One region of the Duganella sp. CY15W genome, then DNA from elsewhere that is predicted to be linked to it. Evidence: riboswitches for the same ligand, from Rfam matches in the RefSeq annotation. Region 1 holds a riboswitch; each other region holds the start of a gene.
The links. A riboswitch is a leader RNA that binds a small molecule or an ion and turns the genes downstream of it on or off. The one in region 1 is predicted to bind cobalamin.
Positions count from the first base shown of each region.

Region 2: another riboswitch for cobalamin. It lies ahead of GTP58_RS01275 (MotA/TolQ/ExbB proton channel family protein); the one in region 1 lies ahead of cobW (cobalamin biosynthesis protein CobW).
Region 3: another riboswitch for cobalamin. It lies ahead of GTP58_RS30595 (TonB-dependent receptor domain-containing protein); the one in region 1 lies ahead of cobW (cobalamin biosynthesis protein CobW).

Region 1 covers NZ_WWCQ01000001.1:1,393,849-1,403,806, forward strand. The annotation lists gene GTP58_RS06500 (hypothetical protein) at 1-652, opposite strand, end outside; gene GTP58_RS06505 (metallophosphoesterase) at 649-2,061, opposite strand; gene GTP58_RS06510 (hypothetical protein) at 2,276-2,752, shown strand; gene GTP58_RS06515 (heparinase II/III family protein) at 2,837-3,496, shown strand; gene GTP58_RS06520 (PepSY domain-containing protein) at 3,532-5,004, opposite strand; gene GTP58_RS06525 (TonB-dependent siderophore receptor) at 4,992-7,094, opposite strand; cobalamin riboswitch at 7,259-7,477, opposite strand; cobalamin riboswitch at 7,570-7,803, shown strand; gene cobW (cobalamin biosynthesis protein CobW) at 7,911-8,960, shown strand; gene cobN (cobaltochelatase subunit CobN) at 8,982-9,958, shown strand, end outside.
Region 2 covers NZ_WWCQ01000001.1:264,599-274,556, reverse strand. The annotation lists gene GTP58_RS01290 (TonB-dependent receptor) at 1-868, opposite strand, end outside; gene GTP58_RS01285 (cobaltochelatase subunit CobN) at 865-4,890, opposite strand; gene GTP58_RS01280 (DUF2149 domain-containing protein) at 4,877-5,212, opposite strand; gene GTP58_RS01275 (MotA/TolQ/ExbB proton channel family protein) at 5,214-5,810, opposite strand; cobalamin riboswitch at 5,977-6,198, opposite strand; gene cueR (Cu(I)-responsive transcriptional regulator) at 6,251-6,637, opposite strand; gene GTP58_RS01265 (cation-translocating P-type ATPase) at 6,634-8,856, opposite strand; gene GTP58_RS01260 (FecR domain-containing protein) at 8,925-9,764, opposite strand; gene GTP58_RS31200 (filamentous hemagglutinin N-terminal domain-containing protein) at 9,733-9,958, opposite strand, start outside.
Region 3 covers NZ_WWCQ01000010.1:610-10,567, reverse strand. The annotation lists gene cobD (threonine-phosphate decarboxylase CobD) at 1-679, opposite strand, end outside; gene cbiB (adenosylcobinamide-phosphate synthase CbiB) at 672-1,634, opposite strand; gene cobU (bifunctional adenosylcobinamide kinase/adenosylcobinamide-phosphate guanylyltransferase) at 1,637-2,185, opposite strand; gene GTP58_RS30615 (cobyrinate a,c-diamide synthase) at 2,182-3,471, opposite strand; gene cobO (cob(I)yrinic acid a,c-diamide adenosyltransferase) at 3,465-4,070, opposite strand; gene GTP58_RS30605 (ABC transporter ATP-binding protein) at 4,067-4,840, opposite strand; gene GTP58_RS30600 (iron ABC transporter permease) at 4,840-5,862, opposite strand; gene GTP58_RS30595 (TonB-dependent receptor domain-containing protein) at 5,919-7,775, opposite strand; cobalamin riboswitch at 7,846-8,065, opposite strand; gene GTP58_RS30590 (histidine phosphatase family protein) at 8,070-8,588, opposite strand; gene GTP58_RS30585 (adenosylcobinamide-GDP ribazoletransferase) at 8,585-9,352, opposite strand; gene cobT (nicotinate-nucleotide--dimethylbenzimidazole phosphoribosyltransferase) at 9,356-9,958, opposite strand, start outside.

The DNA.
Region 1 (9,958 bases):
GATCGGCCTCTGGAGCGCTGGCTTCCAGCGAGCGGACACGCACGCTGGAGGGCAATAATGTCAATGTTGCGGCGACCGGACACGCCAGCAACTGGCCGCCGACATTCTTGTCAAGGTTGGTCGCGTCGGAATATTGCTGCACGATATGTCCGACCAAACCGCCGCCGACGGTCACGGCGGACCCCGAGGCCCCTTTCATGTCCATATTGGTCATGGCTTCTTTGCTGTAGAGGGCAATTTGCGGTGGCTGTTCAGTGAGGCTGGCATCCAGTATCGATCCCGTCAGATGGACCCCGGTGGCGCCTTCCCGATTGTATGCCATGGCCATCGGAAAGCCAAAGCCGCTCCAGGCATCGTTGTTGCTGGCCCAGCCGATCGGCATCGGCTCGATGTCATCGCAGCCCTCCAGTACCAGAACGGCGGCGTCGAATGCGACTTCGCGCCGGTATACTCTGGCGATGGCCGGCCGCCGCGTATCGCCCCAGCCGACCAATACCTCAAACGGCACACCATCGGCCCAGTGCACGACGACGTGTTCGGCGGTGGCGGCGTAGCCGCGCGCCACTAGGTAGCCGCTGCCGATGCTGCCGTCGGGGCCTTGGATCAGGATGCAGGTCTGTTTCAGCCGCTGCTGGACGTTCAGCTGGCTCATGCGCTCGCGGCGCCGGTTAGCAGCTGCATCAGGCTGACGGTGCTGACGGGCGAGTCATCCTGGGCAAACCGCAGCTCCGCTTTAACCACATCGTCACCATTAATTTCGATGTGGGCATAAGTGGGGATGGCGCGCCGCCAGCGCGACAGGCTATTCGCGCCGAGATCGGCCGCAAACTGCTGGAACAGGGCGCGGCCTTTTTCCTGATCTTCATCCCAGATGCCGTTCGGCACGCACATTACGTCGGCCCAGGTGCCGGTGTTCAAATAGCTTGCCTGTGCCCCGTTGTCGAGCATAATCGCAACGTTCTTGGGCAAATGCGTATGGCCGTAGACGATGACTTTAAAGCCGGCGTTTGCCGTATGGCGCGCCGGATTGAGGTAGGTATCGACTTCGATGCCTACATCAAAGGCCTCGCGGTGCATGCGTTGCAGCTCCGCCAGTCTGCGGAACGCTGCAAACACAGCGTCGAGGCGGGCGGCACGGATCTGCTCGGTGACGATGGCTGCGCCGCGGCTCAGCAAGTCGCCGACTGCGCTGACCTGCCGGCCGCTACCGCCGCGAGCGATCTGCTGGGCTTCAACCCATAACTGGTCATCGGTGCTGGCGGGCTTGCCACTGATGTAGTTGCTGCGAAGCGGTGCGCCGCTTTCCTCGTTAAAGTCAACGGCTTTGCTGGCGCGGAATTTGCCAAATGCCGTCCATACCTGCTGCAGTCCGATGCCGCCGAGTGCAGCCGCAATGGGCAGGGCTGCGGCGGTCTCTGGCTTCATCAGGTCGATGAATGGATACTGCTGCTTGAGCGGGTTGATGACATCGATCACCATGCGGCTACCGGGCAGGGCCTCGAACGGCGGTATCACGGCGGCCTTACGGGACAGCTGGGAGCGGACGCGGCGCAAGGCGCCGTGCGGCACCGCATTCCAGGCATCGAAGCGATTACCGTGTTCAATCAGGAGCGGACCTAGAGTGAATGCTTCGTTGTCGTAGATAAAGCGCACACCCGGAGCGGGGAGCTGTTCAAGCAGCAGTTCGCGCACGCCGGGCAGCGACAGTTCGATATCGTGGTTGCCCAGCATGAGCGTCAGCAGCGTGTGCGGCCGGCTGCAAAACTCGCGCAGGGCTTCCCATACCACGGCGGTGCTGGCAAAAATACGTCGCAGCTTGTCACAGGCCATGGTGGCATCGCCCGTGAAGGCTTGGAACGGCTGCTCCGCAAGAAAGTCGACAATATCACCGGCAATTACCAGATGGCTGTCTCTTTCGGCGCTGCCAGGGGGGAGCTTGCGTATAAATCCGGCCAGCAAGTCGCGTGTTTTCGGTGGACACATTTGAAACGCAGCAGCGTCCTGGGTTGCGGCGGCGCCGCCAAGGTGCAAATCCGAAATCACGTGAACAAGATGGCGCATCGGACTACTCCGGAGTGGACGGACAAGACAGGCAAATAAGATAGAAATGTCTTATTGGAAATTTGTAACGCAACTATAGTATGTTTTTGATCACTGATGTTCATGTTTTGACATGATATTGATTGCCGTTAGATGTGGACCACTCGCCGGCCTTGCTGTCTCCGGCGAAAAAGGCGAATGCCTTTGAGGTTTTTATGCAACATGGGCTGGATCGATGGCGTTGGTCGTCTGGTGGCTATGTCCCTTTCCGGCGGGGCGGGGGTTGCCACTGATTAGGCCGCGCAATCTTCCTGGAATCAGGGTGGGCGCAATCGGGCTGCTTGCCATCGCCAACGAACGCCCGGAAGTGCTGCCGTTGCGGGCAAGAATTTATCCCCATTTGATCGATGGCATACTTCCAGCTCGCGCTTATATCTCGCGCGATGGCGATCATCAGACCAGGTTCGCATATAACAATGCAGGCGAAGTGATGGTGCGCCTCGTCATGTGGCGTCGGACGCTGAATACCGTCGAACAGCAGATCCTGCCAAACGACTTCACGCCGAAACTGATCAATCCGTACATTTACGCATTGCACCCCATGCACGTATCCCGCCACAGGCAACAATTACAACTTGGCAGTGGCCGGTCCGTGGATGGGGTATATGGCGGCCGCAGTCGAAGGGAATGGCATCGCTACCGCATTCTATGAAGCGCAGATCAAACCCCGGCGCTTCCGCCACTCGTAACAGGATTTATGGGATGCGCTGTATTTTCTGATGTGAGAGCGGCGCGTGTGCCGTTGGATAGCCTGCCGCTGTCGGACCAGTATGCGGTGTCCGGTAGCGTGACCATGTGCGACACTTGGAACTACGCCGATGCGACGCGATTGGATTTCAAATCGTCGCCATTCAGCAGCGAAAACCATCAACACCTGGACCAGAACCACTTCTCGCTGTTTTATCGAGCGCCGCTGCTGGTCGATTCCGGTGCCTATGACGACCACAACTCGACACATTGGTTCAACGATTATCGCCATACTATTGCACACAGCGCTTGGCGCATAGAAATTTCGCCGGTGCCGAAAAATGCCGTAGCTTCGTACTACCAGTTTTTCCTGAATGTGCTATGGCTGGCCGACAATGACCCCGGGGATTCGGCGCCGGTGGCGAATACCTCCAGACTGCTGTCCTGCAGCGATGCCAGCGCCGATACTGTCGATATCGACAGTAACATCACGGTGGTCTTTGCCCGCAACTTCCGCAATGTCACACAGTTGCGCTGGAAGCCGAATAATTCCTCGGCCAATGTCCTCATCGTTGGCATGCTGCCGTCTACTGCCTATTCAAAGACGCGCGACTTGGCCACGGGTGAATGGATCATCAGCAGGGTTGCAAGCCCCGTGCTGAATCTGCGGAGTTCAGCCAACGGCGTCATCGAGGACTTCGCCAACTGAATCAGCGTATCGCAACGGGCTGGCTGCGCAGACAATCATCTCCTGCTGCGCGTTTTCAGACGGCGCCAGCCCAGCACCAGCCCGGTCACACTCAACATGGCGCCCAGCACGCACAGCGATACCACCATGACGTCCCACACCGGGCGCGCGCGTACCGCGGCGGCAAAGTCCAGCTGATGCAAGCCACTGAATAACCAGCGGTTCCATTGGCTGTTGCGGTCGGCGTATTCAACCAGTTTCCCCTGTGCCGGATCGGCGTAGAAGGTCGTCTGGTCGGCCGACTGGAATTGCACGCGCAGCACGGGGAATGCCCGCTCCGTGTGATGGCTGTAGTAATAGTTGTCGGCGCTGGTGATTATTTCGGCGGCCAGCAGTGGTGCGCCGGGACGCGTGGCGCGCACGGCGTGCAGCAGCACTTCCTGGGGAATGGCCGGCAATACGGCACCGCTATTGGCGTCGAGCAGGCTACGGCTTGTTCGATCTAGCGCGCTGAAATACAGCTTGCCATCGATGCGGCGCCATTCCAGTTCCAGCAGATCCGCATGCACGCGGCCCACATGCGCAGGCGACACCGACAGATCATCGCGCGTCAGCGGTCCGCCTGCGAACGCCAGCCGGTCTTGCGCTGTGATGCCTGGCGACGACAGCCAGTCAAACGGCGTGACCGACAGCCAGCCACTGAATAACCAGGTCAGCGTCAGCGTGCCCGCGCCAAGGCCCAGCCAGTGATGCCACGCCTGCCAGCCGCGATACGGCGAGCGCCGCCCGCCGGCGTAACGCTTACGCAAGCGCAGCCGCTGGATGCCCAGCACCATGCCCAGCATCACCAGCACGAACGCCGCGGCGGAAGTCCACATCACCACTTGCCGCCATGGCTGGCCGTAGGTGCGCAAGGGCGTGAAGTAGATCCAGTGAATCACCGAACCGACCCAGTTCCACGCGCGTTCGCTGCGCGTGGTGTCACGCACCAGTTCACCAGTGCGGCCGGAGACATACAGCACGCTGCCTGCCGCATCGTCGGCTTCCACGCGGTACAAGGGACGATGCATTTTGACGGAACCAAACGTCCACTGGTCCAGATCCACGGTGTCGACGGCCAAGGTGCTGGCGCCCGGCGCCGCGCTGGCGGCGGCCGACCTGGCGATATCGTCCGTCATTTGCAAGACTGTACCGGTATCGGCCCACACCGAACGCCAGCGGCCGTCAGCCATGAAGTGGTAGGTAGGCCGGCCCGCCACGCTATTCAGCTTGACGACGTCGGGGACACCGGGCTGGCCCGTGGCCTGCCAGGCATTCCACGCGCTGACCTCGACTTGTTCGACGTTAAGCGGCGCCAGCCATGCCATGCGCTCCTGTTCGGTCAGCGCAGGGTAGGGCACATACATCATGACGATGCCGGAGCCGAACCACAGCAGCACCAGCAAGCCTATGCCGATGCCAAGCCAGCGATGCAGCAGATGCAATTGCCGTTTCCAGGAACCCATGGCGCGGACGATCAGTAGCGCCACTGAACCGTCAGCTCGCCGTGGCGGCGATCACCGAGCAGGTACTGGGCATCGCTGTAGGAGGTGCTGGCGTACAGCTTGTTGGTCAGATTGCGCAGGTTCAGCTGCAGCAGCACGTTGCGGCTGATGTTCCAGCCCAGCGAAGCGTCCATGGTGGTGTAGGCAGGCAGCACCTGCGAATTGGCGTTGTCGATGAAACGTTCGCCGACGTAGCGCGCACCCAGCGCCGCGCGCCAGGCATCAGCACGGTAGTTGAGCCACAGATTGGCCGAGATCTTCGGCACGTCGGACGGACGGTTGCCGGCGCGCGAGACGTTGCCGCTTTCCAGCAGCTGGTCGAACTGGGCGTCAGTGTAGGCTGCGTTCGCTTCCAGGCGCCATGCCTGTGCCAGCTTGACACTGGCGCTCAGTTCGGCGCCGCGCGACGATTGCGAACCGCCCTGGATCGACAATGCCGGATGGGCCGGGTCGCGCGTGATGATGTCATCCTTGCTGATGCGGTATAGCGCCGCGGTCCACTCCGCCTTGCCATTGGCCAGCGATTGCTTGACGCCGGCCTCCACCTGGCGCGAGCTGGTCAGCTTGTAGCGGCTGTTGGCCAGGTTCAGCGACAGCAGGCTGGTGACCGGATCGCTGCCGCTGCTGACCTGGCCGTACACCGAAGTATCGGCCGCCAGTTTCCATGTCAGACCCAGGCGCACCGCGTTCGAGTTCAGGCGCGAAGTGAAGCCGGTGGCGCCCAGCAGGCTGACGCGCTCCACCTTGTACTGGTCGTGACGCACGCCCGCCAGCAACAGCAAGCTGCTGGTGATGTCATAAGCATCCTCGGCATAGAATGCGTTGGTGGTGGTATGGGTTCTGAAGTTAGGCAGCACCGGGTCCGGGCTATCAAACGTGCCGGGATTGAAGCCGGTCGGCGCCACGACCGAGGCGCCGCCGTAAGGTGAGTTATTGTTATGCTGGAAGTTGATGCTGGCCGCTTCCCAGCCGGCCACCACGCGGTTGGCGCCCGCGTTCCAGCGCGCCTCGAGACGATTGCCGGTCTGCTCCTGGTTGTGCTGGATGGCGATGTAGTCGCTGCGGTCCACCACCTTGGCTTGCGTGTCGTAGTAATAGTATTCGGCGTTGCGCCAGTTGCGATGCGCCTTCATGTAGGCCAGCTCGTTGCTGATGGTCAGCGCTGGCGTCACGCGCCAGGTCAGGCGCGCAACGGCCTTGTCGTCCGTGAAGGAGATATCTGCATCGCCGACGTCGTAGTTCTGGTGGCGCAGTTCGCCGGCGATGCGGCCATTCACCAGCGGCGTGCCGAAATAGCGCTGCGGCTTCTGCTCCAGATGGTCGAGCGACAGGTCCAGGTCGAGGTCATTCGTCAGCGCGTACGTGAGGCTGCTCAGCACCTTGCCGTGGCGCGAATTGCCACGGTCGATGAAGCCGTCGCTGCGATCAGCGTAGGCATCGATGCGGAACGCGCCTTTTTCGCCGATGGCGCCAGTAGCACCGACGCCGCCGCGCAGCGCCTTGCCGTCGCCGATGCCGGCTATCGCTTCAAAGGCCGTGGTCCGTTGCGGCGCCTTGCGTACCGCATTGATGGTGGCGCCGGTGGTGCCGCTGCCATACACGATGGAGCCAGGACCACGCAGCACTTCGATGTATTCATAGCCCCATGGATCGGCCGGGTAGGTGGCCGTGCCCGAACCTACCTGTGGACGCTGGCCATTTTCCAGCAGCGCGATGGCGCCGTTGCCGCTGAAGCCGCGCGCGGAGTAGGCCACGCCGTTGCCCGGCGAACTGATGTCGGTCAGGCCGGTGGTGCGGGTGACTGCATCCTTGACCAGCAGGTCGCCGCGCGCCTGCATGGTATCGGCGCTCAGCGTATCGAGGCTGGCGGGCAGTTCCATGGCGGTCAGGTTCAAACGGCTGGCCGTGGCGTTCTGGCGGGTCAGTCCCAGCCCTTCGTGCAGCGCTTCCGCTTGAACGGTCACAGTGGGCATGGATTCGGCCTGCTGGGCCAGGGCGCTGTGGGCGCACAGCAGGGCGACGGCGGCAACGACAGGGCGCAGGGAAGTGGTGTGGACTGGGCGGGATAGGATCATGAAAGCATCTCTGTATAGGTGATATGCCAGGCGCACGCCCACGGACGACACAGCGCGCCGCGCGCCCACGGCGAACGGCAGCGCGCACAGTCACGATGTGCGATTGCTGAAGCGATAAAAAGGAAAACGACGAACAACTCTCAGGCAAGGCCACACCCCGGGCTTTACCGTGCATCGTGACTGGCCGGTCTTCTGGCTCGCCATCATCCTTCCCTGGTCTTGCCTTCCCGTGCGCGGCACAGTGGCGGTTGATCAAGGTCGTCAGGCTTACAGCAGCGGGGGCTGCGCCGGACTGGCGCGAAATGAAAATCTCGCGTGTCACCGGCTTCCCGTTTCACCCTCCAGCTGACAAGCAGGAGGGCACCATTCACGTATTGGCGCGTATTCTACATGTGAATAGCAGCATTGTCATACGATCCTTGCGGCGTAAGCAGTAGTGGTGGCGACGGCGGGCGCTGGGAATTCCTGCAGCCTCAGGTATAATCCGCGCGTTGGTGCTCGCGGCGTCGTTCAAGCGCTGCAGTTCAACGGGAAGCAGGAGGGCCACGCAATCAGCGCTGCCTAACCTGCGCTGCCCCCGCAACGGTAAGTGGATGAATCAGCTGATTCCGCTTCCATCTAGGCCACTGAGCGTTTCGAACACGCGCTTGGGAAGGCGATGGAGGTTTGTCCACCAGCCCGGATACCGGCCAACGACTACGCCGGCACGCATGCGTGCCGGTCACATGCCCAAATATCGTCGGGGAAGACGGTGAGGGCTCACCACGAGTGCCGCTGATCCGTTTCGCCATCTCATTTATTCGCCAAGGAACTTCTATGCAAACCCGCAAAATCCCTGCCACCATTGTGACTGGCTTTCTGGGCAGCGGCAAAACCACGCTGCTGCGTCATTTGCTGACCAACGCGCAGGGCCGCCGCATTGCCGTCATCGTCAACGAGTTCGGTGAACTCGGCATCGACGGCGAATTGCTGCGCGGTTGCGGCATCGGTTGTGACGAGGAGGGCGAAGAAAATGGCCAGCTGTTTGAACTGGCCAACGGCTGCCTGTGCTGCACCGTGCAGGAAGAGTTTGCGCCGGTCATGGAGCAGCTGGCAGCGCGCCGCGACCAGATCGACCATCTGGTGATCGAGACTTCCGGCCTGGCCCTGCCGAAGCCGCTGGTGCAGGCGTTCCAGTGGCCGGCGCTGCGCAATGCCTTCACCGTGGATTCGGTCATCACCGTGGTCGACGCGCCAGCGGTGGCGGCAGGCCGCTTCGCCGACGATCCGGATGCGGTGGACGTGCAGCGCCGCGCGGACGACAACCTGGATCACGAGTCGCCGCTGGCGGAACTGTTTGAAGACCAGCTAGCTACTGCCGACCTGGTGGTGGTGAACAAGACCGACGGCATGGATGCCGCTACCCTGGCTGCCGTGGAAGCGACGGTCCGTGCCGAGACCCCGGCCGGTGTCAAGCTGGTGCATGCCCAGCATGGCCGCCTCGCGCTGGACGTCCTGCTGGGCCTGGAGCGCGCGGTGGAAGATGTAATCGACGAGCGCAAGACCCACCACGACGAAGAGGAGGACCACGATCACGACGCGTTTGATTCCGTCTCGGTGACGCTGGAAGTGAGCGACCGCAACAAGCTGCTGGCCGTGCTGACCAGTCTGGTGGAACACCATGAAATCTACCGTGCCAAAGGCTTTGTCGCCTTGCCCGGCGCCGCCATGCGTCTGGTGGTGCAGGGCGTGGGCCAGCGTTTCGACAGCTACTTCGATCGCGCCTGGCGTGGCGACGAGGTACGCGCCACGCGCATCGTGCTGATCGGCGACCATCTGGATGGCCCGGCGCTGCAGCAGGAAATCTCCGCAGCCCTGCTGGCCTGAAGCATAGCGCAGTAAGCAGCCATGCATCTTCTTTCGGCCCGGCCTGGTGGACACGTCGAGGATGACGGTCTTGGTGTCGTGCGCGTTGAGCAGACACCGGGTGATATCGTCATCCTCAGCGCCGCCGACACCACGCTGTCGCTGCTGTCGGATGTGGCATCCGGGCTGGATGCCAGCTTTCCCAGTATCCGCCTGGCCAACCTGATGTGGCTGCGCCAGCCGGCCAGTGTCGATCTGTATATGGACGACGTGTTGCAGCACGCCCGTGTGGTCATCATCGATCACATCGGCGCGCCGGGCGATTCGGCTTACCTGGTCGAGCAGGCGGTGGCGAAAGCGCAGGAGCGCGGCCAGTGGCTGGCCATGTTCTCCGGCGACATGAATGAAGATCTGCAACTGCTGTTGCGCAGTACCGCCGCGCAGGACGATTGCCGTCACCTGTGGCGCTGCCTGCGTGAAGGCGGGCGCGACAACGCGCAAAAGTTCTTTGCGCTCATCGCCCATGCGGTGTTCGGCCTTGGCCAGCGTCCGGCCCCGGCCGTACCGTTGCCGCCCGCACTGCTGTACCAGCCGTATAAACTGACCGGTCCGTGGCGGCCGGAAGCACCGGTGGCCTTGCTGGTGTTTTACCGCGCCCATCTGCTGGCCGGCAATACCGCCGTGTTCGACGACATGATGGCCGCCTTGCACGACGCCGGCATGAATCCCCTGGCGCTGGCGGTGGACTCCCTCAAGACACCCGCCAGCTATGCCATGCTGCAATCGCTGGCCCGCGAGCAGCAGGTGCAGGTAGTGCTTAACGCCACCAGCTTTGCAGTGTCCTCGCTGGATGGCGACGATGAACAACTGAGTCAGGCGCTGGCCGACGACGCGCCGGTACTGCAACTCATCACCGCCGGCTGCGGGCAAGATCAATGGCAGGCGGACCCGCACGGCCTGACGCCGCGCGATATGGCCATGCAGGTGGTGCTGCCCGAAGTCGATGGCCGCATCGGCAC
Region 2 (9,958 bases), 1.1 Mb from region 1:
CGTTCGCCTGGAACAGCGCATCGCTGCTGCGCTTGCGCATCGTCGCCGACACACTGTAGCGCGAGGTCCTGCCACCGTCGCTGGAATCGATGGCGCCATACGGATCGAGCGCGCCGCTCTGCACCGCACGCAGCGGAATCTGATTGCTGGCGCGCCAGGCGCCCTTATAGAACATGCCGGTCACGCTGAACTGGTCATCGCTGGCGCCTTGCGCATAGCGCAGCACGCCCAGGCTTTTATGGAACGCTTCCGGCTCTACCCACGGACCATTGTTATGTCCCAGCTCGGCGCCGTACACCAGATTGCCCGCGCCCAGCGGCGCCGAACCCGTCACCACCGAGCGCACGTAGCGGTTCTCGCCGAGCGTCACGCTGGCGGTGTTTTCTCTGAGCCTGTTCGCCAGCGTCATGTGCGCGGCGCCAGCGGAAGCGAAGTCGCCTTCATCCGCGTAATACGGACCTTTCTTGTAATTGATGCGGTCCACCAGCTCGGGGATCAGGAAGTTCAGATCCGTGTAACCCTGGCCGTGGGCATGGCTGCGCATATTGACCGGCATGCCGTCGACAAACGTCGCAAAGTCCGTGCCGTGGTCCAGATTGAAACCGCGCAGGAAGTACTGATTGGCCTTGCCGTCACCGGAGTGCTGCGTCACGATCACGCCCGGCACAAACTCCAGCAGTTCACCCGGCCGCAGCGCGGGACGATTGGCGATCAGTTCCGCCGTCACCGCGCCCTGGCTGGCGGCATTGGAGGTGCCAACACCATTATCGTAGTGGCCGCGCACTTCCACGGTGCTGGTATCCACAGGATCAGCGTAAGCGGCCAGCGGTAAAACCGCCGCCAGCGCGAGGAGGGATTTGTGCATCATAAGAAGCCTTTCAATTTACGGAGTTTGTTACGGCGGCTGACATAGCCCACACCGACCAGCGCGGCGGCTAATGCCAGCAGCACCAGGGTGCCGACCGTCTTCTGCACCGGTGTCAGATTGGTCAGGGTGTGCATCTCAAAGCCGCTGACTTTGGCGTCGGCAGCTTCTGGCGTGGGCTTCGGTTGCGGCGCAGGCCTGGCCTTGGACGGGGACGATGGAGGTGGCTGCTGCGTCTCGGCCTTCGCCTGCAGCGCCTGCAGATCGGCGGCGGCGTTCTGCATCGCCACCTGCGGCGACGGCGCGGCGCCACTAGGACGTGCCGCCGCTGCAGCACCGCGTGCGATGGCCATATTGGAGCCGGCGTTGGGCACGAAATCCGCATTGAACTGCGGCGCCACCTTCAGCGTGGCCTTGCTGCACGAATCCGCGCTGCACGACACGCCAGCTTCCCTGATGGCCTGCGCATTCATCTGCGTCAGCCTGTTGCGCACCGCGTCGCCCGGCTTCCAGTAACCGCGTTCAATCGCGCTCAGCATACGGTCGGTAATCGCCTGGAATGCGCGCAGGTTGCCGGCATTGGCGATGCGCTCGCGCACCTTGAGGCCATGGCGGTCTTCGACATAGGTTTCGTACATGCGCTGCCACTTGCCGCTGTCAACCACCTCGGGCACCGTCACCTGCCAGGCCCACAGGTAGTCCACCACACGGTTGAGATAGCGCGCACCGGAGTAGCCTTCCTTGAGCATGTTGTCGGCCCAGCGCGGATTCAGGTAACGCGCCTGCATTTCCTGGCCCATGTACTGCTCCAGCGTTTTGTGCGCGGCGCGGTGCGGATTGGTCAGGTCGCTGACCACCACCTCCGGCGTCCTGCCGTCCACACTGCGAATCGCCATCGCGGTACCGCCCAGATACTGGAAGAAATCATCGTTATCCAGCGTCGCGAACAGATTGCTGGAACGGCTGTGCAGCGCGATCTGGCTGCCGGACAGCGCCTGCGTGAACAACTCGCGGCGCTGCTCAGGACTGGCCTTGTCATCGCCCCAGTAACCGGCGCCGAACGGATGGCTCATGCGGTTGATGAACATATCCGCCACGTCCTTATCGTTCTGCCAGGCGTTGGTGAGCGGGATCAGCTTTTCGATTTGCGTGCCATACGCACCGCTCGGCAGGCCAAAAATGCGTACCGAGGCCATACGCTGCGCCTCCTCGGCCGTGATACCACGCCTGGCCAGTGCCGCGGCGACCTTGGCGCTATGCTGTTTCAGCACATTGCCACCTTCATCCTCCTGCTTCTGCGCCAGCTGCGCGGCTTGATCCAGGAGCGTCAGCAGATTCGGGAACAGGTCGCGGAACAGGCCGGACGACACCAGCGTCACGTCCACGCGCGGGCGTCCCAGCTGCTTGCGCGAGATCGCCTCGACACCGGTCACGCGGCCACGCTCATCCCAGGTGGGCCGCACGCCCATCAGCGCCATCGCCTGTGCCTCCATCACGCCTTCATGGCGCGAGGTCTCGACACCCCACAAATTCATGCTGAGCTTTTCCGGATAGGCGCCGTGCCGCTTGCGGTAATCCTCCACCAGCTGCTGCGCCAGTTTGGCGCCCGCCTCGTAGGTGGTCTTGCCCGGAATACGCGACGGATCAAGCCCGAAGAAGTTGCGCCCCGTCGGCAGCGCATTCGGATTGCGTAACAGGTCCGCGCTGGGACCTGTTGGAATATAGCGGCCGGACAGCGCTTGCATCAGACGGTCCAGTTCCAGCTGCGCGCTCTGCTCGATATCCGCTTCCAGCTGCGCGATGCGCGTGGCCTTCGGCTCGGTGCTGGCCTTGTCATCGAGACTGACCACCGCGCGCGCCGTGGCATTGCGCTGCTCACGATTCGGCGCAACGCCAAAGGTATGCAGGCCAAATGGCGTCAGCTTGCTGCCGATGTCGTCGAGATACTCCTCCAGGCCTTCCATATCCGCCTCCGACTTCAGCCCGGTCTTTTTCATGTCCTTCAACACGCCACTTTTCGCAGCGAGGCGGTTGATAGCTTTCAGATGGCTGGCCGCCAGCAGCGGGCTTTTCTGCTCGGCGACACGGTAGTCGTTGAGCAGCGCGCCCAGTTCGCGCAGATCAGGATTCAGGCCCGCCACATCAAACGGCGGCGTCATATGGTCGATGATAGTCGCCATGCCACGACGTTTGGCCTGGATGCCCTCGCCCACGTCATCCATCACATAGGGGTAGTTATTGGGCATGGCGCCAATCAGCGCTTCGGTCGGGTCGCTCTCCGACAGGCCGGCCTCTTTACCGCTCAGCCACTCCTGCGTGCCGTGGGTGCCGATGTGCATGACGGCGTGGGCCTGAAAGTCTTTTTGCAGCCACAGATAAAACGCGATGTATTCATGCGATGGCGGCATGCTGACTTCATTGTGCAGCTTCTCCAGGTTCTGCTCCCACGCACGCCCCGGCTGGGGCGCCATCAGCACATTGCCAAAGCGGCGCGCCGGATAAACGAAGAATGCCTCGCCTTTCGCATTACGCCACAGGACCGGCGCCTTTTCCGGCTTGCCCCACGACTGCTCTATCGCTGCCCGCAGCGGCGCTGGCAGCGCGGCAAACCACTGCTGGTAGTCCGACAGCGGCACCAGCAAGGCCTGGCCGCTTTCCGCCAGATGCTTCAGGCCCGCGCTGTAGTCGCTTTTGGACTTGCCGGGATAGTTGCCCCACTGCTGGATTTCGCCTTGCAGCTCCGCTTCGTTGCCAGGCAGCGCCTCGCCGGTGCGGTAGCCGTCATGCTTCAGGCGCTGCACGATCTGCCACAGGCTTTCCGGCAGCACGTTCAGATACGCAGCACCGATAGTCTCCGAACCATGCGGGTAGTTAAAGTAGATCATGGCGATGCGCTTGTCGCCATTGGCTTTCTGGCGCAGCGTCAGCCACGCCGCCACACGTTCATTGAGGCGCTCTATGCGTTCGGCGATCGGCGTCTCTTCCACATAGGCCAGGCCGGTCTGCGCATCGCTGATGCGCTCACGGCTGGCAACCACGGTCGGCTGGATCAGCCCCGCCGCTTCGGCGCCAGCCAGTTGCCAGGTACGCTCGATGATATCCAGGCCGACCTTGGATTCCTGCCATTGCGCCAGCGTCTGCTGGCTCAGCGTGATCGCATTAATCGCCGGCACGCCGATCTTGTCGAGGATGGCGCCGACGCTGGAAGTACCGCCCACCTTCATGCCCAGTGCGACGATCAGGTCAACGCGGCTCTTGCCGTTTTCGTCCAGCAGCAGCTTGAGTGGGACTTCGTAGGGGTAGCCGAATACCGGCACCACGTTGTAGCCGCTGCTTTCCAGGCGCGCGACGATGGCCGCCAGCGGCAGCGTTTGTCCGGCTACCAGGCTGGCGCGATAGAACGGTACGGCAATCCACGGCGCCCCCGGTTTGTGATGGCTATAGCCACGCACGTATTCATCGTAGCTGCCCACGGTGCGATTCGCGGTCACATCGTACAAACCGGCTTCCGGCATCGCATGCACTGGCGCGACGCTGACTCCAGAGCCGAAATCACTGCGCAGTATGTAGCGCAGCATATTGCCGACGTTTTCCACGCCGCCTTCACTCTGATATGACTGGATATGCTTATCGTCACGCACACCCAGTTCGCGCAGGTTGTCATCCAGTGCGCCGCCGACCGCATACACCGGCTTGCGTGCTTTCTGCAATGCCTGCAATTCGCCACTCAGACCCGCTATCGCCTGACGGCCTTTGACATTGATGACCGCCACATCCGCGTTAGCCAGCGCACTGCGGTCGGCCGGCGTCAGGCTGTTGACCGGGATGATACGTACCGCGACGTTCAGCTCTTTCAACTCTGCCTGCAAACCGCGCACCGCCAGCACGGCGGGACGCGACTCGATATCGCCCAGCATCAGCGCCAGCGTGCGCGGCGACTGTGCCGAATGAACATGGCCGCCAACGACCAGCGACAGCAACGATAGCAACGACAGGGCCAGTGTCCACAGCTTATTCCGGAACATAGACCACCTTCCCGTCCGGCAGCTGATAGGCCGTACCCAGACGCTTGCCGGAACCCGACAACGGTTTGTCGCTCACTTTGCTGACCTTGATTTCAGCGCCCTTCTTGGTCAGCACCTCGACATGGCCGTCCGCCGATTTTTTGGCGATGGTGACTTCGGAGTTCGGGTCCAGCAAATCCATCATGTTCCAGGCCGAGAACAGCGCCAGCATCATCGCCACGATGAACACGATACTGGCATCAAACAGATTGGCGACGCCGGACAAGGGATCTTCGCCATGTTCGCCCAGCTTACTGTAGCGGTGCTTGTTCAGATAGCGCATCTCAGGCCTCCGCGCGGACCAGATGCGGCTTGGCGCCGTGCGATGCCAGCAGCGCTTCGGCGGCAAACGCAATCTCGGTCAGATCGCTGCGCAGCCAGTGCTCGCGCACCAGCGTCAGCACGTAGGCGCCCACGCTGCAGGCCAGGCCGACCACGGTGGCGGTGAACGCAGTAGTCATCGATTCCGCCATCTTCGGCAGATTGCCTTGCGCCAGACCGGCCAGCGAAATACCCATCGGGATCAGGGTGCCCATCAGGCCCAGCGCGGGGCCGACGCGCACCACGAAACGCACGCCATCCAGACGGCGCACGCCACTGGCATCGGCGCGCTGCACGATGCGTTCCAGGCGCGCATCCAGTGCAGGATCGCCTTCCTGCGCAGTCAGCACGGCAGACATCTCCTGCTTCGCAGTGGCGACCAGCATCCGCACGCCACGGCGGCGTTCCAGCCATTCGGCGCCAAAGCTGCCGAAGCAGAACAGCATATGCAGCACCAGCGCGGCAATGCCGAGCAAAACGGGGAGGTAAAGCACGTTGGAGATGGAGTACAGCAGCGTCTCGATCGCATGGATCGCCGCGTCAACAGGCAGAGTAAACATGGAGGTGTCCCGAAAAATCAGCGCGCAAAGATACGCCGGCGACGCATGCACAAGACATGGCCACCAGCCGGCACTGCCGCGGCGCGCTGTATAAATGCATAAAAATGAATGGACTACAGATGCAATCAGCTCACCTCCCCGTGAGCGGATTGAATAGAAGCGCCGATGGCGCATCCCCCTGTTTGGCCGGTATCCGGGCTGGCAAGCGAATCCGCCTGGCCTTCCCATGCACGAGGCACAGTGGCATATACGAGGCGGATAGTCGACGCGGGGACGACGCTTGTTTACCGTTGCGGGGGCAGCACAGGTTGGCCCTGGAGGGCTCCCTGTTTCCCGTTTAACTGCACCTCTGGACAGAGGCGCGAGCACCAAAACGTGGCGAGATTATACGCGAAGCGCCTGACGCGTCTCAAACCATTTACAGCACAGCAGACGGCGTTTCACTGCGCCAGGCTTTGCAGGATCGGGCAATCGGCGCGGTCGTCGCCGTGGCAGCAGCTGGCCAGCGATTGCAGCGTGTCGCGCATTTCGGTCAGTTCGGCGATGCGCTGATTGAGCGCATTGACATGCCCCAGCGCGATGGCTTTCACATCGGCGCTGGCGCGCGCCTTGTCCTGCCATAGCGACAGCAGGCCGGCGATCTGCTCCAGCGAAAAGCCCAGCGAGCGCGCACGCTTGACGAAGCGCAGCGTGTGCACATCGTTGTCGCCATAGATGCGGTAACCGGCGTCGGTGCGCTTGCCGGCCGGGATCAGGTTGATGCTCTCGTAGTAGCGGATCATTTTGGCGGAGACCCCGCTGGCAGTGGCGGCTTGTCCAATGTTCATGCTTGATTCTCCGGTTTCCAGCGGCGCAGCAGCAGCGCATTGCTGATGACACTGACGGAACTCAGCGCCATCGCGCCGCCTGCCACCATCGGGTTGAGCAGGCCGAAGGCCGCCAGCGGTATGCCGATCAGATTATAGATAAAGGCCCAGAACAGGTTCTGGCGGATCTTGCTGTAGCTACGGCGCGAGATCGAGATGGCGGCAGCCACCAATGCCGGATCGCCGCGCATCAGGGTGATGCCGGCAGCGTTCATGGCAACGTCCGTGCCGCTGGACATGGCAATGCCGACATCCGCCGCCGCCAGCGCCGGTGCGTCGTTGATGCCGTCACCAACCATGGCGATGGTGGCGCCGTCGGTCTTCAGCGTGCCGATGGTGGCGGCTTTGTCGGCTGGCAGCATGTTGGCGATCACGCGCTTCACACCGAGCTGCTTGCCGACGGCATCGGCGCTGCCCTGGTTATCGCCGGTCAGCAGGATAGTCTGGATCTGCATGGCATGCAGCGCCTGCACGGCAGCCTGCGCCTGCGGCTTGATGCGGTCGCCGAAAGCCAGCAGGCCAAGCAGGCCGTCAGCGCCGGGCGCTGCCAGCCAAGAGACGGTATGCCCCTGGCGCTCCAGTTCTTCAGCGCGGGCCGACAGTGCCTGCAGCGAGATGGCCTGTTCACGCATCAGACGCGTGCTGCCGAGGATGAGCTGCACGCCGTCCACCGTCGCTGCGACACCGCGCCCGGGCAAGGCGCTGATGCCGGTCGCCACTGGCGCGGGCACAGCGCGGGCTTCAGCAACCTGCTGCACGGCACGGGCCAGCGCATGTTCGCTGCCGCGCTGGACGGCGGCGGCCAGCGACAGCAAGCGTGTCTCGTCCACGCCCGGTGCCGGCGCCAGCACCGCCAGCGATGGCCGACCTTCGGTCAGCGTACCAGTTTTGTCGAAAGCCACGGTGGTGATGCGGTGGGCCAGTTCCAGCGCCTCGGCATCTTTAATCAGGATGCCATGGCGCGCCGCGACGCCGGTGCCGGCCATGATCGCGGCAGGCGTCGCCAGGCCCAAAGCACACGGACACGCAATCACCAGCACCGCCACGGCGTTGATGATGGCCTGCCCGGCATCGCCGCCATACAGCCACCAGCCGGCAAGGGTCAGCAGCGCCAGCACCAGCACCATCGGCACAAAGACCGCGCTGACGCGGTCCACCAGATGCTGCACCGGCGCCTTGGCCGCCTGCGCATCCTCCACCAGGCGGATAATGCGCGACAGCGTGCTCTCCGCGCCAATCGCACTTACCCGCACCAGCAACAGGCCTTCGCCATTGATGGCGCCACCCGTAACACGTTCGCCCGCATGACGCGCAACGGGCAGACTCTCCCCTGTGATGAGCGCTTCGTCAACATGGCTGGCGCCCTCCGTGACCACGCCATCGGCGGCAATCCGTTCGCCGGGGCGCACCACGATGATGTCGTCCACACGCACTTCATGAATGGCGACATCCACATCCTGCCCGCCACGGCGCACGCGCGCGGACTCCGGGCGCAGCGTTTGCAGCGCGCGGATGGCGGCGGCGGTCTGGCGCTTGGCGCGTGCCTCCAGCCACTTGCCCAGCAAGACCAGCGTGATGACCACGGCCGACGCTTCAAAGTACAGATGCGGCATGTCGCCGCCCGCCAGCAACTGGTAGATGCTCAGGCCATACGCGGCGCTGGTGCCCAGTGCGACCAGCAAGTCCATATTGCCGCTGCGGGCGCGGGCGGCCAGCCAGCCGGCGCGATAAAAGCGCGCGCCCAGCCAGAACTGCACCGGCGTGGCGAGCAGCCATTGAATGCGGCCATCCAGCATCCACTCAATGCCGGCCAGTTCCAGCACCATGGGCAGCACCAGCGGCAAGGAGAACAGCGCGGCCAGCACGACGGCAAGGCCGCCCGTGGGCGCATAACGGCGATGGGCGGAAGGTGCTGCGGCCGGGGTCTGGGCATCAGCATCAGCATCAGCAGCCGTTGCGGGCGCCGCGTCGGCCGGCAGCGATGCTTCATAGCCGGCCTTGTCCACCGCTTGCTTGAGTACCGAAAAGTCCAGCGGTTGGGCCGATTCCACCCTCGCCATTTCGGTGGCCAGGTTGACACTGACCTTGTCGACGCCCGGCACGGCAGCCAGTACGCGCTCCACCCTGCCCACGCAGGAGGCGCAGCTCATGCCGTCAATTTTGATCGCTTGCTGATTCATGGGACACCCGATGCTGTTTGTACACCTACAGCATCAAGTATCCCACGATTGGAAGGTCAAGGTTTTTTTTAGCGGACTTCGCAATCCACGGAGTTGGACTTGGGCGGTGCGGCCGTATTGGCGCCCGGCTGGGAAGAGGTAGGGTTAAATACGGGCGGCGGCGAGAACCTCAGGCCCGGATTCTGCGGAATCACGACCGCCTGCGTCGTAACGTTGGGCGTAAAGCCAAACTGGCCTGCGTTAAACGTCTGCGAGCCGCCCGAGTTGCTCAGATTGATAATGCCATCGATGACCTGCACATACAGACCCGGTTTAATGGTAGGGGGCATATTCGGTACAGGCCCCTGCGCCAGCATCAGCGGCTGCACGGGCGCGGCGAGCGGGTCCAGCGCAGCAGTGCTGGCCAGCAGATAGGCCTCACGCGCGGCCACGGCCTCCGCCGATGGCTCCACCCATTCGGCAATGAAGGTGGTGCCGCGAATACCGATGGTGGCGGTCGGCGTCTTCATCGCGAACTTTTCCTTGTTACGCTTGCCCAGCAGGCCAGTCACAGAGCGCAGGCCACCCTTGACCAGGTTGAAGGACGCACTGTCGGCGTTGGGGTTGCCCGCCTCAAAGCTGAAGTTCTCCACCTTGAACGTGGTCGATGGCTTGAGTGTGATCTCGCTGTTGTCGATGAATTTCACCATGGCGTAGGTGTTCTTCTCCGTCACCAGCGTGTCGCCGCTCTCCACTTCTGATTTCATCGAGAGGATTCGCACTGCCCCATCGGCTTTCTTTGCCATTAGTGGGCCGCTCAGTTGCACCACGGTGCCTGCCACCTGGGCGGCCCAACTGGCGCCGGCCATCCAGAACAGCACCAGCAGCATCAGCGCTTTAATTGCAGTACATTTTTTTAACTGATTCATTTTTAATCCCGCTCTTGTCTTTGGATGCGTCATCGGCCGATTTGTCAGTCGCCTTATCCTTCTTGTCGTCTGGTGTCGGCGATGGCGAAGTGCCGCCCGACGTGGCGCCGCCGGATGCACTGCCGCTGCTCGAGGTAGTGCTGCCCGTTGACGCCGCCGATGCCAGCATGGTGATGACCTGGTTGCTTGCCTGC
Region 3 (9,958 bases), on a different contig from region 1:
GCTGCGCCGGGCCGCTGATGGTCCATGGACCCAGCAGGTCTGCCAGGTCGCGCAGTAGACCGGCGTGGGCCGCTACAAAGCCCAGACGAATCCCGGCCAGGCCGAAGAATTTGCCAACCGAGCGCAGTACGATGAGGCCAGGTTGGGCGGTGTATGCGGCGACGCTGTTGTCCGCCGCCGTATCACCAAACGCCTCATCGACTACCAGCCAGCCGCCACGCGCGGCCAGGTCGCCGGCCCATTGCAGAAGCTGGGCGGCAGGGACGACGTCGCCGGTGGGATTGTTCGGATTGACGACGACAACGACATCGTGATGGGCGACAGCGGCCGCCAGATCTGCATAGGGCGTCAGCGTCATCGCATGGCCATGGCCGGCCCAGTGGTGTGCATGCTCCGCATAGGATGGCGCGCTGACTGCCACGCGCGATGGGGCGCGCAGACGGGGCAGCGCCTGAATTGCTGCCTGCGTGCCAGCCACCGGCAGCATCAGCGGTGCGCCGTAGAAAACTTGCGCCGCAGCGGTGAGCGCGGGATCAGGCTCCGGCAGACGATGCCAGGCATTGTTCGCCACCACCGGCGCCGGATACCAATGGGGATTGATGCCGGTGGACAGATCAACCCAGTCCTCGCGGCCAAAGCGTTTTGCGGCGTCGCGCAGATTGCCGCCGTGTTCAAGCATGTGTGTACTCCATGATGGCCGCAGCAGTACAGGCGATGGCCAGCCACAGCGCGGTGGTGCGCGCGACCAGCAGCCAGGCGCGGTTGATATCGGCGCCGGTAGCGGGTGGTCCGTCACCCAGTACCGGGCGATGTTCCAGCTGGCCGTGGTAGATGGCTGCGCCGCCCAGCTGCACGCCAAGCGCACCAGCGCCGCTGGCCATGGTCGGACCGGCGTTTGGGCTATCCCATGCCGGAGCTTGCGCGCGCCAGCATTGCCATGCCCGGCGTTTGCCTTGCAGGCCAGGCGCCAGCAGCACGTAGGACAGCGCAGTCAGACGGGCGGGAATGTAGTTGAGCGCATCGTCGATGCGGGCTGCGGCACAGCCGAATTGCAGCAGCCGTGGCGTGCGATAGCCCCACATCGCGTCCAGCGTGTTCGCCATGCGGAACAACACGGCGCCAGGCCCGCCTGCAACGATGAACCAGAACAGCGTGCCGAAGACGGCATCGTTGCCATTCTCCAGCAGCGATTCGGCACTGGCGCGCGTCAGCTCGATTTCGCTGGCGCTGGTGGTGTCGCGGCTGACGATGTAGGAGGTCAGGCGGCGGGCATCGTGCAGGTCATTCCGGGCCAGCGCATCGGCAATCGGCAGATTGTGGTCGCGCAGGCTGCGCAAGCCAAGCGCTAAATACAGCATGAGGGCATGAGCGGCAGCTTGCGCGAGCGGCATTGCCAGTGCATGAACCAGCAGTGCGGCCAGTGCCGTCAAGGGCAGCACGGCCAGCATCCACGCCAGCACGCCGCGCAGAAAGCGCAACGGGCCTTCGCGATTGAGATGGCGCTCCAGCGCCATGGCCAGGTTGCCAAAGCCAACCAGCGGATGCCAGCGGCGCACCTCGCCCCACCATAGATCCAGCAACACTGCGGCCACCATCAATACGGCGATGGTGGAAAAGCTCAGCCCACTCAGCACGGTTATCCTTTTAAGACCAGCGGCAAGCCTGCAGCCACAAACACTACGCGGTCGCAGATTGATGCGACGGCCTGGTTCAGGCGTCCCTGTTCGTCCATGAAGCAGCGCGACACGGCGCCCATGGGCATGATGCCCAGGCCGACTTCATTCGACACCATTACGACGTCGCTGGCGCACTTGGTCAGGGCGCTGGCCAGCATGTCCTGCTGTTCGTGGAACAGGGCCGGCAGGGTGATCTCGCCGACGTCCGGATATTCTTCTCCGCCACTAAATAGCAGATTGCTGAGCCATAGCGTCAGGCAGTCCACCATAATCAGGCGGTCGGGCGAGGACCAGCGCAGCAGCTGGTTTCCCAGTGCCAGCGGCTCTTCAACCGTGGTCCATTCCGGCGAACGGCCGGCGCGGTGGTGGGCGATGCGTGCCGCCATTTCACCATCGCCAGCAGTGGCGGTGGCGATGTAGAGGACTTCCTTGCCCGAGTCGGCGGCCAGACGCTCAGCGTAAGCGCTTTTGCCGGAGCGGGCGCCGCCCAGAACCAGTGTACGTGTCATATCACACTCCTAAGAAACAAAGCGGCGCTTGCCGCCGGATTGGATGGAAAGTATGCGTGAAAATACGAAGCCGATAGCGATCCTGCACGGTACCATGCCTCACCTTGTATAGCGGAGGGATGCTTGCTAGTGTACGCGGCTGGTGCCACGTCCGTCGCCAGTTTCGAGTAGTGGAAGGTATGGCCGCGCAATATGCCTTGCGGCGTGGGCAGGCCTTGCGAGCCCAGTCCCGCAAGCCGTGGCTGCATGGCCACAGCACCGGGCAGCAGGCCTGCCATTTTCCATACCGCGCCCGATTGGTCCGCCAGCGTGTCTGCCACCGCCATCATGCCGCCGCATTCGGCGACAATCGGCATGCCCGCTGCGTGCGCTGCGCGTACGGAGGTCTGCCAGTTGCCTGCCTGCGACAGCTGCGCCGCGTGCAGTTCGGGGTAGCCGCCGGGCAGATAGACCGCGTCCGCCTCTGCCGGCACGGCTTCATCGGCCAGCGGCGAGAAAAATTTCAACGTCGCGCCCAAGGCGCGCAGTATGTCCAGGTTGGCCGGATAGATAAACATGAAGGCGGCGTCGCGCGCAATGGCGATGGTTTTCCCGGCCAGCAGCGGTTCCGTTTGCGTGGCGGCTGGCGCGGCGCCCAGATCGACCGGGCGCAGGCTGTCCCACGCTGCCTGGTCAAACACCAGCTGGTCGGCCAGTTCATCAAGCAGCTGGTCGATATCATTCACCTCACCCGGCAGGACCAGGCCGAGATGGCGTTCCGGCAGTGACCTGGCCTGCTTGGGCAGGGTGGCGAACAGTGGAATGTCGCGTAGCGAGGTTGCCACCATTTTGGCGTGGCCTTCACTGGCAACGCGGTTGGCGATGACACCGGCCATCTCGACCGGGCCATAGTCGCGCAACCCGTGCACCAGGGCGCCAGCGGTTTGCGCCATGGCGCCGGCGTCGATTACCGCCATCACTGGCACGCCGAATTCGCGCGCCAGGTCGGCCGATGAGGGCGTGCCGTCGTACAGGCCCATGACGCCCTCGATAAGGATCACGTCCGCTTCCGCAGCGGCTTGCGCCAGTTGTTGGCTGCACAGCTCTTTACCCACCATCCACAAATCCAGCGAGCGCACCGGCGCGCCGCTGGCGCGTTCGAGCAGCATGGGATCGATGAAGTCCGGGCCGCACTTGAATACGCGCACGCGTTGTCCCAGGCGGACCAGCTTGCGCGCCAGTGCAGCGGTGACAGTGGTCTTGCCTTGTCCCGATGCGACAGCGGCAAGCAGCAGGGCTTTTACCATTCGGTCCCCGCTTGCGCGCCAATGCCAGCCTTGAAAGCGTGTTTGACGACGTTCATTTCAGTGACGGTGTCGGCAATCTCGATCAGTTCCGGTGGCGCGCCACGGCCGGTGATGACCACGTGCTGCATTGGTGGACGTGCCAGCAGGTCGTTGATGACCACTTCCACATCCAGGTAGCGGTATTTGAGGGCGATGTTCAGCTCATCGAATATCACCAGGCCGATTTCCGGATCGGCCAGGAATTTCCTGGCCTGCTCCCATGCCAGTTCGGCCTTTTCGATATCGCGTTCGCGGTTCTGGGTCTCCCAGGTATAGCCTTCGCCCATGGAGTGGAAGCTGATCTCTTCCGGGAAGCGGCGCAGGAACAGCTCTTCGCCCGTCTGCATTGCGCCTTTGATGAACTGCACCACGCCGACCTTCATGCCATGTCCCATGGCGCGGATCGCCATACCGAAGCCGCTGGAGCTTTTGCCTTTGCCGTTGCCGGTGTTGACGATGATGATGCCGATTTGCTTGTCCGCAGCGGCGATCTTGGCGTCGATAATGGCTTTTTTGCGTTCCATGCGGACGCGGTGACGTTCGTTGATCTCGTCGCTCATAGTGTGTTCTCGTTAGGGATAAAGATGCTGCGTGCACCGTGCTGGATGACTTCAATCGGATGGCCGAGGTAGTCGCTGAGGATGTCCGCCCGCATGACATCATCCTTGCTGCCAGCCAGCCAGCGGCCATCGCCTTTCAGCAGCAGGGCGTGGGTGGAGACGCCGTGCGCCAGCGTCAGATCGTGGCCGATCATGACGGCGGTCTTGCCCTGCTCGCGGCACAGGCGCGCCAGAATATTCATCACGCTGACCTGGTGCGCGAGGTCGAGCGCATTGGCGGGTTCGTCGAGCAGCAGCAGCGGCGTGTCCTGCGCCAGCATGGCGGCGATGGCGACGCGCTGGCGTTCACCACCGGATAGCGTACGCACATCGCGTCCGGCCAAATCGGCGACTTCCATGGCTTCCAGCGATTTCAGGGCGATCGCGTGATCGTCGCTGTCTTCCCAGTAGCGGTTGCCGTGATAGGGATGGCGTGCCGACAGCACGGTTTCGATGACGCTGTAGGCAAAGGCGTCGCTGCGGCTTTGGGCGAGGAAGGCACGCTGGCGTGCCAGTTCCGCCAGCGGCCATTCCGCCAGCGGCTTGCCGGACAGGGCGACATGGCCTGCTTCCACGCCACGCAGTCCCGCCAGTGCGCGCATCAGCGTACTTTTGCCGGCGCCATTACGGCCGATGATGCTCCAGCATTCACCTTCGGCCACCTGCCAGTTCAGGTCCGTGACCAGCTGGCGCTGGCCGATGCTGAGGGATAGGTTGTGAGTACCGATCATCATTTACGCAGCCGATGCAGTTGATACAGGAAGACCGGGGCGCCGATCAGCGCCGTCACCACGCCCACTGGCAGCTGGGTCGGTGCGATCACGGTGCGGGCCAGCGTGTCGGCCAGCAGCAGGAAGGTGCCGCCGGCCAGCGTGGCGGCCGGAATCAGTATGCGGTGGTCGGGACCGACCGCAAAGCGGCAGGCATGCGGCACAATCAGGCCGACAAAGCCAATGCTGCCCGCGCTGGTGACGGCGCTGGCGGTCAGCAGGCCGGAGACGAAGAACAGGCCTTTGCGCAGCGCGCCCACGCGGATGCCCAGCGTGGCGGCGGCCTCCGCATGCAGCGCCATGACGTTGATGGAGCGGGCAATACGCAGCGCATACGCCAGCGCAGCGATCAGGACCACCCATGGCATGACGCGGACCTGGGTACCAGACAGGTCGCCGATCATCCAGAATACCATGCTGCGCAAGCGGCTTTCCGGAGCGACGGACAGCATCAGCGTCACCAGCGCCATGCAGGCGGAAGACATGATGGCGCCGGTCAGCAGCAACAGCGCCGTGCCGCCTTCGGCAGCGGTACCGCTGCGCAGGTCGCGCTTGGCCAGCAGATACAGCATCATGGCGACGGTGACGGCGCCGACGAAGGCGGCGGCATCCACCATCCAGGCGGCGCACATGAATAACAACGCGGCCAGCGCACCGACGGAGGCGCCGGCCGAAATACCAAGGACATACGGATCGGCCAGCGGATTGCGCAGCAATGCCTGCATCATCACGCCGGCCAGCGACAGCGCTGCGCCTGTGGCGAAAGCGGAGACCGCGCGGCTGAGGCGCAGGTCGAGCAGGGTGGCTGCCAGCGTCGATTGCTGGCCGTGCAGCAGCTCATTGAGCGCTGCGGGAATATCGGAAATGGGAATCGAGACCGAACCGGTCATGCCCGAAAAAATCAGGCTGGCAAACGCAAACAGCACCAACCCGGTGAAGGTGATGACGGCGCGCTGTCGCAGATTGCGGGAGAAAGAATGCATGCACTGCTTTCAAAAAAACTGCCGGGGAAGGTGGCCAACCCCGGCAGGTTACACCATTATTTGTAGCCGTAACGGATACCGGCAAACACCTTGGAGCCTGGCGTTGCGTAGTTATTCGCCAGGTCGTACTGCTTGTCGCCGATGTTATTCCAGCGGACCAGCGCCGACCAGTCGCGCGTGATGGCGTAGGTGGCGAACAGGTTCACCAGGCCATAGCCGCCCAGGCGGGTCTTGTTGAGTGCATCGTCGTAACGGTCGCCGGACAGGTCCAGCTCCGCGCCCAGCTTCCACTGGCCGATAGCGTAGTCGGCGCTCAGGTTGCCGTGTTTCTTCGAACGGCGTGCCAGACGCTTGCCGCTGTTGTCGTCCTTGGGATCTTGCAGGTCGATGCTGGCATTCAGGTTGACGCCGGCCACTTTGGTGGCGCCGGCGACGGTCAGGCCTTCCAGCGTGGCGTTGGCGATGTTGTACACGCAGGACTTGCCGGTACTGGTGCCGAATGGGCATGGCGTGGTGCTCAACAGCAGATCGGTCAGGCGGTTACGGTAGTAGTTGGCGCTGATCGCGTTGACGCCGTCATCCCAGCGGATGCCGATTTCTGCGTTCTTGCCTTGTTCCGGTTTGTTGGCAGGATTGCCGTAGCCCGGATAGTACAGTTCATTGTAGGTCGGCGCGCGGAAGCTGGTGCCATAGCTGGCGGTGGCGCGCAGCTGGCGCGTGAAGTCGTAGCCGTAGCCCAGCGAGCCAGTGTTCTTCGCACCGTACACCGATTTATCGCGGCGGATGGCGGCGTTCAGCAGGTTGGCGCCGCGGCGGGCGTTATAGGATGCGGCCCAGGAGTTGGTGGTGCGTTCCGGCTTGTCCAGCTTGAAGCCGTTGGTGTCCACTTCTTCCTTGCGGTGATCGTACAGCACTTGCAATACATCTTCGCCAATGCGGATGTCGTTTTGCAGCGTGATGTCGGTCTGCTTGGTATTGATGCGCGAGTAGCCGGTAGCTGCCGCGCTGCTGAAGGTTTCGCCGTTGTCCTTGCTCTCTGCGTATTGCAGCAGGGTGTCGACGTTCGATACAAACTGCGCCTTGCCGTAGACGGCGGCGGTTTCAAACAGCGCCTTGCTGCGGACATCGTATGCTGACGCGCCGCTGTCGTACTGCGAATCCAGTTTGCTGTGCAAGAACAGTGCGCCGGCTTCGTAGCCGGGCGCCAGTTGCAGGCTGAATTGGCCGGAGACGTTTTCCTTGTCGTAGCCGTCGCGGTCAGGGTTGTACGAGCCGCTGGCCGGGCGGGTGGCCGAGAAGCCGTCGGATTTTTCCTTGCCGGCGCTGATCGCGTAGCTGAAGCTATGCTCACCGCCGGTGGCGCCGGACAGGGTGGCGTCGGCTTCGCGCGTCTTGTCGCTGCCGTAGCCTGCGAAGGCCGTCACGCTTGGCGTACCTTTGCCTTTTTTGGTGAAGATCTGGATGACGCCGCCGATGGCGTCGGCGCCGTACAGGGAGCTCAGTGGGCCGTAGACGATTTCGATATGGTCAATCGCGGTCAGCGGAATGGCGCTCCAGTTGGCGGCGCCGGTGGTCGAGGAACCGATACGCACACCGTCCACCAGCACGATATTGTGGTTGCTGTTGGCGCCACGGATGTAGACGCTGGACGCCGTACCTGCACCGCCGTTACGGGCGATCTCGATGCCGCGCTGGCGCTGCAGCAGGTCGATGATGGAGCCGGCGCCCGATTCCGAAATCTGCTCGGCGCTGATCGTGATGGTATCGCTGATGACGTTGGCCAGCGGTTGCGGGGTACGGGTGGCGGTGACAACCACGGTGCCATTGTTGACTGGTTCGGCGTGCGCGTAGCAGGCAGCCATGGCCAATGCCAGCGACGACAGCGCCGCAGGACGGGAGATACGAAGGGTCATGATGTTATTTCTGTTAGTAGCAACCGGCCGACGTCCCCGTTGGCCAATTGTGAACAGAAGCGAGGGGCAGCCCGCTTCCACCTGGTTTGGCCGGTATCCGGGCTAACAAGTGGAACCACCTTACCTTCCCATGCCTCGGCACAGTGGTTATAAGAGGTGATGTGTCGCGTACAGCGGCGACGCTTGCTTACCGTTGCGGGGGCAGCACACGTTGGCTTTTATGGCTTCGTGTTTCCCGTTTAACTGCAGGTCTGAACAGACATGCGGGCACCAAAACCCGCACATTATACGGGTTTAAAGGGTCAAAGTGGAGCCGTAGGGGATTTGATGGGCGCTTTGCGCGGCCTGTCGCGCCATCTCCGCAGGGGCAAGGCCGGCGTGGCACGCAGTGAGCAAACGGATGGCGCCGGCGTGGCAGATGACGATGGCCGACTGGCCTTGCAGCGCCGTGTGGAATGCGCTGATGCGCTGCGCCATCTGCAATACGCTCTCGCCGCCGCCAGGGCGGTAGTTGACCGTGTCGGCAGCCCAGGCGTCGATGGCCGCGCGGGGGATGGTGTCCCATGGCTGCATTTCCCAGTCGCCGAAATGCATCTCGGCCAGGCGGGCATCATAGTGTGGCGATGGCGTCAGGCGGGCGGCCAATTGGGCGCAGCGGCGCAGGGGGCTGGAGTAGATGGGCAGATCGCTGGGCAGCCGCAGCGTCGCCAGCGTTTGCTCCAGCTGCTCGGGCGCGACCGCCAGATCGGTACTGCCGTAGCAGATGCCTGGTGCGACCAGCGGCTGGGGATGGCGGACCAGTATCAGCGTCATCGGGTGAAGCTGGCCAGGACGCATAGATAGAACATCACTTCCGTCACCTGCTGCACCGCGCCCAGGCAATCGCCCGTGTAGCCGTCGATGCGGTGCACGCATTTACGGGCCAGCCAGAACGTCGCGATGGCCGTCGCCACCACGCCGCTGAACAGCGCAGATACTGGCAGCCAGTGCAGCGCACCGGCCGCCACGACAGGCAGGACAACGGTGAGTGCGGCGATCAGGAATTCGCGGTTGCTCATTTTCTGTGCAAGCGGCTTGGCCTTGCCTTCCGCGCGCGCGTAATCGAGACGCCAGATCAGCGAGGTCGCCATCAGGCGGGAAAGCGGATGGGCCACGAATAAGGCGCCAATCGCGGCCAGCGGCGGCAGCATGGACAGCGTCACCAGTTTCAGCGCCAGCATGCACAGCGTGCCGATCGCGCCGTAAGCGCCGATGCGCGAGTCCTTCATTATCTCCAGCACGCGCTCCTGCGTCATGCCGCCACCGAAGCCGTCGCACATATCGGCAAAGCCATCTTCATGGAAGGCGCCGGTGGCGTAGATGCCGGCTGCGGTGGAGATAACTACAGCAACTGGCGCTGGCAGGAAGTACGACGTCAATGCATAGGCGCCGCCAGTAATTGACGCCACCACGACACCGACCAGCGGGAAGTAGCGCGAGGCCTGGTTCAGCCACGCAGGATCAAAGCCTACCCAGCCAGGGATGGGCAAGCGGGTAAAGAACTGCAGGGCAGTGAAGAACAGGCGGAGCTGATGCATCGCTTACTCGGACTTTTCGCTGACCTGGGCCGACTCAAATGTGGCCATCTGGTTCAGGAAGTTGGCGGCAGCGTGCAGCAGCGGCAGCGCGAGTGCGCAGCCAGTCCCTTCGCCCAGGCGCAGACCAAGGTTCAGCAAAGGTTTTGCGTGCAGCGCTTCCAGCATCTGTTGGTGGCCGTTCTCGTTGGAGCAGTGGGCAAACACGCAGTAATCCAGAATGGCGGGCTGCATGCGGGCGGCGACCATCAGTGCGCTGGTAACGATGAAGCCATCGATGAGCAGCACTTTGTGCAGTTCGGCCGCTTTCAGCATGGCGCCGGCCATCATGGCGATTTCGAGACCGCCGAAGGTGGCGAGGACATCGTGCGCTTCGGTGGCATGCACGTGCTTGGCGACGGCAGCTTCGATGACGTGCTGTTTATGCACTATGCCTTCGGCCGACAAGCCGGTGCCGGCACCGACACATTGCGCGACCGGGATGCCGGTCAGCTTGTGCATCAGGGCAGCGGCGGCCGTGGTATTACCAATGCCCATTTCGCCGAAGCCGACCACATTGCCTTCCAGTTCAGCCGCCAGGGCCATGCCGGTGGCCAGCGCGGTATCGCA